DNA from 3 places in the Rhizobium sp. 05N430 genome. Region 1 is predicted to be linked to each of the others. Evidence: predicted binding sites of a transcription regulator. Region 1 holds the regulator's gene; each other region holds the start of a gene.
What was found. Region 1 encodes PhoB, which activates phosphate uptake and scavenging genes when phosphate is short. Its sites were predicted from a motif close to TGTCATNNANCTGTCAT; they were not measured.
Positions count from the first base shown of each region.

Region 2: the regulator PhoB is predicted to act here: its motif matches at 2,477-2,493, upstream of AC1DJO_RS06345 (inorganic phosphate transporter).
Region 3: the regulator PhoB is predicted to act here: its motif matches at 2,214-2,230, upstream of AC1DJO_RS01555 (BtaA family protein).

Region 1 covers NZ_JBFTMO010000003.1:506,897-511,017, forward strand. Annotated here, with positions in the region: gene argF (ornithine carbamoyltransferase) at 1-365, opposite strand, end outside; gene AC1DJO_RS09940 (acetylornithine transaminase) at 405-1,604, opposite strand; gene AC1DJO_RS09945 (GcrA family cell cycle regulator) at 2,031-2,567, shown strand; gene phoB (phosphate regulon transcriptional regulator PhoB) at 2,634-3,317, opposite strand; gene phoU (phosphate signaling complex protein PhoU) at 3,350-4,063, opposite strand; gene pstB (phosphate ABC transporter ATP-binding protein PstB) at 4,110-4,121, opposite strand, start outside.
Region 2 covers NZ_JBFTMO010000002.1:549,226-553,346, forward strand. Annotated here, with positions in the region: gene AC1DJO_RS06340 (ABC-F family ATP-binding cassette domain-containing protein) at 1-743, opposite strand, end outside; gene AC1DJO_RS06345 (inorganic phosphate transporter) at 827-2,431, opposite strand; gene ppk2 (polyphosphate kinase 2) at 2,595-3,509, shown strand; gene AC1DJO_RS06355 (sulfate/molybdate ABC transporter ATP-binding protein) at 3,636-4,121, opposite strand, start outside.
Region 3 covers NZ_JBFTMO010000001.1:310,804-314,924, forward strand. Annotated here, with positions in the region: gene AC1DJO_RS01545 (glycoside hydrolase family 25 protein) at 1-126, opposite strand, end outside; gene AC1DJO_RS01550 (class I SAM-dependent methyltransferase) at 251-871, opposite strand; gene AC1DJO_RS01555 (BtaA family protein) at 922-2,166, opposite strand; gene AC1DJO_RS01560 (serine hydrolase domain-containing protein) at 2,344-3,723, shown strand; gene AC1DJO_RS01565 (transglycosylase SLT domain-containing protein) at 3,749-4,121, opposite strand, start outside.

The DNA.
Region 1 (4,121 bases):
GGTACCGTCGCGTGTTCGGCAAGTTCCAGCATCCGGTGATGCTCGGTCGTACGGATCATGATCGCATCAACATAGCGCGACAGAACCTTGGCCGTGTCGCCGATCGTCTCGGCGCGGCCGAGCTGCATCTCGGTGCCCGAGAGGAACAGCGTCTCACCGCCCAGCTGGCGCATGCCGACGTCGAAGGAGACGCGCGTCCGGGTGGAGGGCTTTTCGAAGATCATCGCCAGCATCTTGCCGGCCAGCGGCTTGTCGCCCTTGCCTGCTTTGAACGCCTGCTTGCGCAGCATCGCGTCGTCCATGATGACGCGCAGATCGGCAGAGCTCATCGCCGAAAGATCGAGGAAGTGTTTGGGGGAAGCCATGTCGTCCTTACCTGTTTGCCCCGGAAGGCATCTATCCGTTCAAGCCGTCTTCTTGGCCTTCGATGCGCGAATGCTTTCGGCAGCCTGCTCAATGCGGGCAAGACCCTCGCGGGCCTCCTCGGCAGTGACGACCAAAGGCGGCAGCAGGCGCACGACGTTGTCGCCGGCGGGAACGCCGAGCAGATGCGCGCCGCGGATGGCAGCCAGGAGCTCCGTCGAGGGGACAGCAGCCTTGATGCCGAGCAACAAACCTTCGCCGCGGATATCCTCGATGACGTCGGGATAACGATCCTTGAGCGACGCGAGGCCCTGGCGGAAGACCAGAGCCACATCACGGACATGTTGCAGGAAGCCTTCGGCAAGGACGATGTCGAGTACGGCGCCGCCGACGGCCATGGCCAGCGGATTGCCGCCATAAGTCGAACCGTGGGTGCCGGCCTTCATGCCGGACGCAGCGTCCGCCGTTGCCAGGCAGGCGCCGAGCGGGAAGCCGCCACCGATGCCCTTGGCGACAGCCATTATATCAGGGGTCACGCCGGACCACTCATAGGCAAAGAACTTACCGGTACGGCCGACGCCGGTCTGGACCTCGTCGAGAATGAGCAGCAGGCCCTTCTCGTCGCAGAGCGCGCGCAGCGCCTTCATGAACTCGGTGGTCACCGGGCGAATGCCACCCTCGCCCTGAACCGGCTCGATCAGAATGCCTGCGGTCGCATCAGTGATTGCGGCGCGGACGGCGTCGATATCACCGAAGGGCACCTGGTCGAAACCCGGCGCCTTGGGGCCGAAGCCTTCCAGATACTTCTCCTGCCCGCCGGCAGCGATCGTTGCCAGCGTCCGGCCGTGGAAGGCGCCTTCGAACGTGATGATATGGAAGCGCTCGGGATGGCCCTTCGAATACTGGTAGCGGCGTGCGGTCTTGATCGCGCATTCCAGGGCTTCCGCGCCTGAATTGGTGAAGAACACCTTGTCGGCGAAAGTCGCCTCCGTCAGCCGCCTGGCGAGCTTTTCCTGCCCGGGGATTTCATAGATGTTGGACAGGTGCCAGACCTTGTCGGCCTGTGCCTTCAGGGTATCCACGACATGCGGATTGCTGTGGCCGACCGAGGTCACCGCGACGCCGGCACCGAAATCCAGATATCGTTCGCCAGTTTCGGTGATCAGCCACACGCCTTCACCTCGCTCGAACCGCAATGGGGCACGAGAATAGGTATCATATAGCGGCGCGGCTTCAGCCATGGCGCGGTCTCCTGTCAGCGTTACGGGCAACCGGACTCCGGCTAAAAAACCAGGTCCGAAAAATTAAAAATGCCGCCTTTCGGCGGCGACTGGCACTATTTACTTTTCGCACTGCAATGTCAACAAAACTGCGGCTTTCGTGGCTTCTGAGAGACGCTCAAGCAATGTCGCGTTTTATCAACAGCTAATGTTGCAGAAATGACTCTCAGGGGAAGCAAGTTGGGGAAAACCCCGAATTCGATTCATCCGGATTCCTGCGACTCTTGTCACGGAGTCAGCCTCACACTAGGTTAAAACTCAATTACTAGACTGCATGCGGCGGAACTAGTCACCAAAATTAGTCAAGCGTTTCTTGTGCCGGATTCGTTCGGGGCAAACAGTGAGGGATTCTGCCTTCGCAACGCTTAAACGGCGGAGACACAGGGCATGAACTGGACAGACGAGCGGGTCGAGAAACTCAAGAAACTGTGGTCCGAAGGGCTGAGCGCGAGCCAGATCGCTGCCCAGCTTGGCGGCGTCAGCCGTAACGCCGTTATCGGCAAGGTTCACCGTCTGGCGCTGCCGGGCCGTGCGAAGGCCGGCGGCAACGCCACGGCTGCCCGCGCTCCCAAGCGTACGGCGGCAGCACCCCGCGCCCCAACCTACGCATCGCGTCTGGCGACGACCCGTACGGTCACCCGCCAGCAGGGCGCGACGATGCTGAAGGAAGAGATCGAGATCGACGTCATGGAGGAGATGGAATACCGTCCCGCCAAGAACGTGATCGTCCCGATTTCCCGCCGTCTCGGCCTGACGGAGCTCACCGAGCGCACCTGCAAGTGGCCGGTCGGCGATCCCTTGAAGGACGATTTCCACTTCTGCGGCTGCGAAAGCCCGGATTCTTCGCCTTACTGCACCTACCACCAGCGCCTGGCCTACCAGCCGGTCAACGAGCGCCGCAGGGCAGCGGCACGGGCAAACTGAGCCGGGTAAGCACAAACGAAAAACGGGCCTTACGGCCCGTTTTTTTGTGTCCCATACCTGAGAGCTTCAAGCTTCCATCGAATATCCAGCGCCGCGAACGGTGCGGATGACATCCTGCATGTTGGAGAAGTTCAGCGCCTTGCGCAGACGGCCGACATGGACATCGACGGTGCGCTCGTCGACATAGATGTCGTGACCCCAGACGCCATCCAGAAGCTGCGAGCGCGAGAAGACGCGGCCGGGAGAGGCCATCAGGAATTCCAGCAGGCGAAACTCGGTCGGTCCGAGACGGACTTCGCGGGTCTTGCGATGAACGCGGTGCGTCTCACGGTCGAGTTCGATATCGCCGCATTTCAGCACGGTCGAGAGAACTTCGGGCTTGGCGCGGCGCAGCATCGCCTTGACGCGAGCGACGAGCTCGGGCGTCGAGAACGGCTTGACGACATAGTCGTCGGCACCGGTCGAGAGGCCGCGAACGCGTTCGCTTTCCTCGCCGCGCGCCGTCAGCATGATGATCGGCAGACGCTCGGTCTCCGGGCGCATGCGCAGCCGACGGCAAAGCTCGATGCCTGATACGCCAGGCAGCATCCAATCAAGGATAAGAAGGTCCGGCGTCCGCTCCTGAAGGCGGATTTCCGCCTCATCGCCGCGCAGGATGGTGTCGACCTCGAAACCTTCGGCTTCGAGATTGTAACGAAGAAGCACGCTCAGTGCTTCTTCGTCTTCAACGACTGCAACTCTCGGGATCATTCTGTTCTGTCTCCTGAGGCCCGGTCCGGATATTATTCCGTGACCGCGCCGACGGTGTTGGCGGTGTCGTCCTTCGGACGCTCGCCCTCCGGCTGGGCGCCGGTCGCCATGTAGTAGATGGTTTCTGCGATGTTGGTGGCGTGGTCGCCGATGCGTTCGATGTTCTTGGCGCAGAACAGCAGATGCGTGCAGCTGGTGATGTTGCGCGGATCTTCCATCATGTAGGTCAGGAGCTCGCGGAACAGCGAGGTGTACATCGCGTCGATTTCCTCGTCGCGCTCGCGGATCGACTTCGCCTTGTCGGCGGCGCGCGTCGTGTAAACGTCGAGCACTTCCTTGAGCTGGACGAGCGCCAGTTCGGAGAGATGCTCCAGGCCGCGGCCGAGCTTGCGCGGAACGCCGGTGCTCTGCACGGCGATGACGCGCTTGGCGGTGTTCTTGCCGAGATCGCCGACGCGCTCGAGGTCGGCGGCGATGCGGATCGAACCCATGATCTCGCGCAGGTCCGACGCCATCGGCTGGCGGCGGGCGATGGTGACGATCGCCTTGTCGTTGATCTCGCGCTCGGCGTGATCGAGGATCACGTCGTCGGAGATGACCTTCTGCGCCAGTGCGCCATCGCCGTTGACCAGCGCGCGCACAGCGTCGGAGACCATCTGTTCCGCCAGGCCGCCCATTTCGGAAATGCGGCGGGTCAGGAACTTCAGATCTTCGTCATATGCAGAAAAGATATGTGTCGATGCCATGGGAAATGTCCTTGAGTGTCTCTATCGGAAGTCGTGACGCCAAAGATCAGCCGAAGCG
Region 2 (4,121 bases), on a different contig from region 1:
TTCTCGTAGAAACCGTAGTCGCCGGAATAGGTGTTCAGCGAACCGGCGTCGATCTCGATGATCTTAGTGACGATGCGGTTGAGGAATTCGCGGTCGTGCGAGGTCATCAGCAGCGCGCCGTCATAATTCTTCAGGAAGTCCTCGAGCCAGATCAGGCTTTCGAGATCGAGATGGTTCGACGGTTCGTCGAGCAGCATCACGTCGGGGCGCATCAAGAGGATGCGGCCGAGCGCCACGCGCATCTTCCAGCCGCCCGAAAGCGCGCCGACATCGCCGTCCATCATTTCCTGCGTGAAGCTCAGGCCATCGAGCACTTCGCGAGCACGGCCTTCAAGCGCGTAGCCGTCAAGCTCCTCGTAGCGAGCCTGCACTTCGCCATAACGCTCGATGATGGCATCCATCTCGTCCATGCGGTCGGGGTCGGACATCGCCGCCTCGAGATCGCGCAGCTCGGCAGCGACTTCGCTGACCGGGCCGGCACCTTCCATAACTTCGGCAACGGCGCTGCGGCCGGACATCTCGCCGACATCCTGGTTGAAATAACCAACGGTCATGCCCTTTTCGACAGAGATCTGCCCTTCGTCGGGGATTTCCTCGCCGGTGATCATCCGGAACAGCGTCGTCTTGCCGGCGCCGTTCGGGCCGACGAGACCGATCTTCTCGCCCTTGTTCAGGGCGGCTGACGCCTCGATGTAGAGAATGCGGTGGCTGTTCTGCTTGCTGATATTTTCGATGCGGATCATGGAGGAGCGGGTACCTGAAAAGTTGTTGCGGCGCGCTTATCATGCGCCGCAGCATTTGTCGCGATTTTCCTTCCGCCAAGGTCTCAGAAGACCTGACGGAGGATGACGAAGAGCACGAAGGCGATGGCGATCGAGGCGGGCAGGGTGAGCACCCAGGCCATCAGCATGTTGCGCACGGTCGACCACTGAAGGCCCGAGCCGTTCGCCGCCATGGTTCCGGCAACGCCCGACGACAGAACGTGTGTCGTCGAGACCGGCAGACCGAAATGATCGGCCGCGCCGATCGTCACCATGGCGACGACTTCGGCAGCGGCACCCTGTCCATAGGTCAGGTGCGTCTTGCCGATCTTCTCGCCGACGGTGACGACGATGCGCTTCCAGCCGACCATGGTGCCGAGCCCGAGTGCGATGGCGACCGCGATCTTCACCCAGAGCGGGATGAACTTCGTCGCATTGTCGACGGCCTTGTGATAGCCGGTCACCGCCTGCAGGTCGGCATCATCCATCGGCAGCAGCTTCTGTTTGTCGATCAGCTTCAGCGCTTCACCGATCAGATAAATGTCGTTGCGCACGTTGCCGACGAGATTGGTCGGAACCGCTTCCAGCGTCGGGAAGGCGGCGACTTCGGCGCTTGTCTGGTGGATATATTGCTGCAGGGCAGGGGTCGTCGCATCCGTCCAGGTCTTGGTCTTCACGGCATTGCTGACCTCGGCCTTGTAGTCGGTGACGATGACGCCGGGCTTCACATATTTGCCGAGCGCCGTTTCCACCTGTGCGGAGGCCTGCTTGTAGGCTTCCAGGTAGTTGACATCAGGCGTGCGGTTCAGCGCGAAGGCCGTCGGCACCAGGCCGATCAGGATCAGCATGATGAGACCCATGCCCTTCTGACCGTCGTTCGACCCGTGGGCGAAGCTGACGCCGGTGCAGGTGAAGATCAGGATGGCGCGGATCCAGAGCGGCGGCGGCCGGTTGCCCTTCGGCTCCTCGTAAAGCTCTTTCTTGCGAACGAGAAACTTCATGACGACGAGCAGGATCGCCGAGAGGCCGAAGCCGATCAGCGGCGAGATCAGCAGCGACAGGCCGATATTGGTCGCCTGCGACCAGTCGACACCGCTGGTGGCGCTGCCTGCCGGGGCCAGGAACTGGTTGGCAAGGCCGACGCCGATGATCGAGCCGACAAGCGTGTGCGAGCTTGAGGACGGCAGGCCGAGATACCAGGTGCCGAGGTTCCAGACGATGGCGGCGATCAGCAGGGCGAAGACCATCGCCAGACCGGAGCCGGAGCCGACCTGCAGGATGAGCTCGACCGGCAGAAGCGCCAGGATACCGAAGGCAACAGCGCCCGACGAAGTCAGCACGCCGAGGAAGTTGAAGAAGCCGGACCAGATGACCGCCAGTTCGGCGGGCATCGAACGGGTGTAGATCACGGTCGCCACGGCATTTGCCGTGTCGTGGAAGCCGTTGACGAACTCGAAACCGAGCGCGATCAGCAGCGCCAGTCCGAGCAGGATCCACGGAACGGCGGCGGCGGCTTCCGTCAGGTCGCGGCCGAGCGCATAGGCCACGTATCCGAGGCCGACGAGAAGAATGAGCAGAAAGACCGGTATGAACCATTTGCCCGCACTCGACGAGTGCAGCGGATGGCTACCGGACTGAGGCATTGGGTGATCGGGGGCGATATCAGCCATGTCCTTGTCCTTTCATGGAAAAGCAGCCAAGGCTACGTCCCGCCCATGAAGCTTGCATGACACAACTTTTCGGTAACGCGGCCCTGCGGCCTCGCGCATCTGCGATTGTCACATTACTGTCGTCAAACCCTGTTGATGTGGCGCCGATCAAAGGGACAGGACCATGACTCAGGAAGAAATCGACCAGCTCCGCCGCATCAAGGACGAGATTGCAGACAGTTTCGACGAGGAACTGGAAATGCAGATGGAGGAAGACCGGCTTGACGACCTCGTTGCCGAGAACCTTCCAGGCGGCATCGAAGACGTGTTGGAGCGGAAAACCTATTTCCGCGAACTCTTCCGCCTCCAGCATGAGCTGGTGAAGCTGCAGGACTGGGTGCAGCACAAGAAGCTCAAGGTCGTCGTGCTGTTCGAAGGCCGCGATTCCGCCGGCAAGGGCGGGGCGATCAAGCGCGTCACGCAGCGCCTCAATCCGCGCGTCTGCCGCGTCGTCGCTCTTCCTGCGCCGACCGAGCGCGAGCGGAACCAGTGGTATTTCCAGCGCTATACGCCGCATCTTCCGTCAGCCGGCGAAATGGTGCTGTTCGACCGCAGCTGGTATAACCGTGCCGGCGTCGAGCGCGTCATGGGCTTCTGCACCAAGGACGAGCTGGAAGAATTCTTCCGCTCGGTACCGGAATTCGAGCGCATGCTTGTTCGCTCAGGGATCATTCTCGTCAAATACTGGTTCTCGATCACCGACGAGGAGCAGGAATTCCGCTTCCGCATGCGTATCCAGGATCCGCTGAAGCAGTGGAAGCTGTCGCCGATGGATCTCGAAAGCCGCGTGCACTGGGAAGAATACACCAAGGCCAAGGAGGAGATGCTCGACCGGACCCATATTCCGGAAGCGCCATGGTGGGTGGTCCAGGCCGTCGACAAGAAGCGGGCGCGCCTCAACATGATCGCCCATCTTCTGCAGCATATCCCCTACGCGGATGTGCCGAAGGACAATATCGTCCTGCCGCCGCGCGTGCGCCACGACGACTATTCGCGCATACCGGTTCCGCCTGAGATGTACGTGCCGGAAATCTATTGAATGTGCCTGAGCGGGCGGTCGCACCGCCCGCAGCCGTCATCCTCGGCGCTGTGCCGAGGATCCAACGATCCCCTACGTCAGCCGTTGCAGATGCTCGGGACAAGCCCGAGCATGACGAAGTGAGGGTCAGCCCTTCCTGAACAGTTTCCAGCGCGTCGGCCGGAAGGCGATGTGCTTGCTGTCGAGGACTTCGGTCTGCGACGGCGGAACTTCCAGCTCGATATGCTGGTGCCCCTTGCCGATATCGATTTCGATATGCCTTGTTCCCGCAACGCGGCGGCTGGAGGCGAGCGTGCCGGGGATTCCGCCGCGGTTCGCGTCCAGCAGTTCGATATCGTGCGGGCGGAAATAAAGCTGCGCCTCGCCATCCGGCTCGCCATCTGCCTTCAGGCCGAGCGTCCGGCCCTCGAACAGGATGTCGCCGCCGACGATCTTGACGTTCAAACAGTTCGACTGGCCGACGAAACCGAAGACGAAGGGCGAATTCGGACGGTCGTAGACCTCATCCGGCGTGCCGACCTGCTCGATCGCACCCTGGCTCATGACGACGACGCGGTCTGCCAGCTCCATCGCTTCGTCCTGATCGTGGGTGACGAAGACGGTGGTGTGGCC
Region 3 (4,121 bases), on a different contig from region 1:
CTGCGGATCGGTGTCCTGGAAACGGCTCTTCTTTATCGAGGCGGTTTCGAGATAGTCATAGCCCGTGGAGCTGCAACCGGCGAGCATAAGAGCCAGCGGCAAAACGCAAAACAACAGCCTGCGCATGGTTATCCCGTCATGTAACGAATGATCTACTTGCCCCACAGCATGACCTTCGAAGACGAATGCAGCCGAGGAATAATCCTCTTTTCACCATATCAACGTAAAAAATCGGTTAGTTTCAAGCGAATTATGCGCGCTTGGCGGATATGACGGCCTGCCAGGCATAGCCGCCGCCGATCGTCTCGAAAGCCAATCCTGCACCGTTTTCATGGGCTTGGGCTTCCAGAACCTCACGCAGATTGGCGCGCGGGGTGACGTGGAATTTTGTCAGCCATCCCCGGAGCAGGGCTCTGAACCAGCCGGGAAGACCCTCCTGCTGGCCGAAATCGACGATATGCAGCTGGCCGCCCGGGTTGAGCGCGGCGATCGCTGCGTCGATGGCGCGTTCCCAGTCGGGGATCATCGACAGGGCATAGGAGATGAGGATGCGATCGAAACCGGCGGCACCGAATTCGCGCGGGGTAAAGGCGGTGGCGTCGGCGACGCGGAAGTCGGGCAGGGTGGCCTTCGTCGCGAAGGTCTTGCGGGCGGAGATCAGCATCTCCTGCGAGATGTCGAGGCCGTAGAGCCGGGCATCCGGAAAGCGCTTGTGGGCGAGCGCCAGGTTGCGGCCTGTGCCGCAGCCGACTTCGAGCAGCGTGCCGCCCTTGGGCACGTCGAGGCCGCGGATCGTCTTGTCGCGGCCAAGCAGATAGTATTTGCGCGTCAGATCGTAGATATGGCGCTGGTAACGGTACATCCCGTCCATCAGGCCGGCATGTGCCTCGGAGCGATCGTCCGGAAGTGTGCGGATCTCTGTCACGCCTTCTTCCCGTAGATGTGGAAGCCGCCGTAGATCGCCGAGCGATCGAGTGCCGTCATATCGCGCGACTTGTCTTCGAAGTAGTCCCACTGATCGCGGATCGCCGGCGACAGACGTCCCTCGATGATGCTCTTCTCCGCAGCCGTGCGGAAGATGACGCGGGCGCCGGGGCGGGCGGTGCGGCTGATCTCGGCCCAGAGACCGTTCAGCTGCTCGTCGGTCATCCAATCCTGCGCATCGAGCAGGATATAGCGGTCGCGCGAGGCGGCAGGCTCCCGAGCGAGCAGCTCGGTGAAGTTCGCATGATGAACCGTGACGCGATCGACATTGGCGCGGATCACCTCATGGTGCTCCGGCTTCAGATAGGTCGGCAGCGGACCTTCGTCGCTGGCGGCGTAGCGGCGTGCGAAGGCCTGCCAGGCGAAATAGTTGTCGCGCATCGGGAAGTGGCAGGCGAGCTTCTCAAGACGGTGGCGGAGGACCGGGGCGATCGAGTGATCGGCAGCCAGGCTTGCCAGCTCGTCATATTGCTGCGGCGGGATGCCGAGGCCGAACAGCGAGCTCTTGCGGCCGGTGATCCAGCGCACGACGGGCTTTTCGAAGAGGGGAGCGACCTGTTGGTCGAAGAAGGCGCGCTGCTCTTCCAGCGACTGCGTCTTGGTGATCTGCTTCAGATCGACGCCGTGCAGGCGGGCTAGCAGATGGGCGGCGCCGATGAAGCGTCCAAGCAGGCCCGTCTCATAGATGTTGCGATCGAAGACGGTGACGCGGCGGCGGCCGAACTTGCGGCCGTTCCAATAGCTGCGCGTCGCATCATCGAGAACCGGAGAGAGGTAACGGTCGAAGGCGCGGCTGTTCGATGCTTCGTTCGGCATGGCGAGGAAGCGAACGAGATCGGCATGACCAGGCAGATGCTTGAAGGCGGCAAGCTTCAGGCGGTTCAGGGCGATGTGATGCGGGTTCAGATCGACGACGTCGATCGAGGCCGGTGCCTTGGAAAGGTAGGCCAGCATGTTGCAGCCGCCTGAGCCGATGGTGACGATACGGTGGTGCGGCTGCAGCTCCATGGCCTGCATGTCGAGATCCGGATCTTCCCAGATCTGCGGATAGACGAGGCCGGAGAAAAGCAAGCCAAAAAGCCGCTCGGAAAGGCCTTCCTTGGAGAATGCCTTATGGCGGAGGAGTGCGTCCTTGAGTTTCCGGTTCTTGCGGAAGCCGGCATCCGGTGCAAATTCGGTCATCTGATTCCATCACCGTTTTTAGCGTTCAGGGCGTTTAACGCGGCGCTGCTACAGTTTGATGACGCGGGCTGTGGGCAGCCTTTTGCGGGCAATAGCGTGGATGAAACGGCACTCTCGCTTTTGTGCCCTTTTCTATGGTGGCGTTTGCTGCTTCTCTCCACCTGTGGAGGAAGAAACATGCGAGTAGTTCTGCGTATCCTGAAGGTGCTTCTGGCGCTGGTGATCGTCGCGGTCATCGGCGGGGCGCTGTGGCTCTATATTCGCCCACCGGAGCTGCTGCGCGTCGGCGATGGCTATGCGGCAAAGATCGTCTGCTCGAATGTGTTCATGGCCGGGCGCGATCCGGATGCCATTCTTGCCGAGGACGTTCAGGCGCCCGGAAACCCGCTGCTGCGGCTGATCCGCGTATCCGTCAACCGTGAGGAGGGGAAAGTATCGGCCCGCATCCTCGGCCTGTTTGCGCCGGGCCATGCGCTCTACCGCGGCGCCTTTGGCTGCACGAGCGTTCCTGATGGCGACTTCAACGCTGCGATGAACGCTGCGCCCGAAGAGGATCTCGCTGCGCCGCCGCCGAGCGACGATCTGTGGCCCGAGCGCGAGCGGGTCGCTGCCGCCAATAACGGAAAGCTTGCGCCGCTGCTTGCCGACGAGGCGCTGGCCGGGCCGGAGATGCGAGCGATCGTCGTCGTCCACAATGGCCGGATCGTCGCCGAGCGCTATGGCGACGGATTTGATGCGCGCACACCGCTGCTCGGCTGGTCGATGACCAAGACCGTCAATGCGGCGCTAGTCGGCCGGGTGATGCTGTCGGGCAAGCTCAATTTCGACGACGCCAAGCTGTTTGCCGCCTGGCATGGCGATGGGCGGGCGGCGATTACCCTTGCCGATCTGCTCGGCATGGAAAGCGGGTTGGCATTCAATGAGGATTACGGCGCCGTCGCCGATGTGACGCGCATGCTCTATCTCGACCCCGATATGGTGACACTGCCGGTAAATGCGGCGCTGGAAGACAAGCCCGGCCAGCGCTTCCGCTATTCGAGCGGTACGGCGGTGCTTCTGTCCCGCATCTGGATGGACCGGCTCGGCGATCCGCAGAGCGCTTTCGACTATCCGCGCGATGCGCTGTTCGGGCCGCTCGGCATGTCCAGCGCCGTGCTGGAGGTCGATGCGCGCGGCACCTTCGCCGGAAGCTCCTATCTCTACGCGACGGCGCGCGACTGGGCGCGCTTCGGGCAGTTCCTGATCCAGGATGGCGTCTGGAACGGCCAGCGGCTGTTGCCGGAAGGGTTCGTGGCGACAATGCGGACGCCGACGCAGTCGTCGGGCGGGAAATATACGCAGGCGCAGGCCTGGCTTGCGGCCCCAGGCGGCGATCTGAGCGCGGCTGCGGGGCTTCCGGGCGATACGTTCTGGCTGGAGGGGCATGACGGGCAGAGCGTGGCAATCGTGCCATCCGCCGGTCTCATCGTTGTCCGCATGGGGCTGACGCCGAGCCGGCTCGGTTACAGGCCGCAGGTGCTGGTCAAGCATATCGTCGGGGCGCTGTCGGCGCCCTGACCATTCGGTTCACGGATGGTGAGGCTCAGTAGTTGCCCTGCGCAACGTCGTCCATGCCCTTGCGCTTGGCATCGTAATAATAGCCGCGAGCATAGAGGCGAACGGCATCGTCTTCCTTGCTGTCGGAAACGAGCCAAGCGCCGCGCAGATATTTCGCGGCATATTTGATGTTGGTCTCGGCATCGAGCAGGCCGGACGGCTGGCCGTCATAACCCATCGATTTTGCCGTGTTGTACTTGATCTGCATCAGGCCGAAATAGCCGCGCTTGTTATAGGCGCGCGGATTGTAGCGGCTTTCGCGGTGGACGACGCGATGCAGCAGCGATTCCGGCATCTCGTAGAGCTTTGCGTATTTGGCGATCAGCTTGCTGACGAAGCCCTTTTCTGCGGTCGGCGCA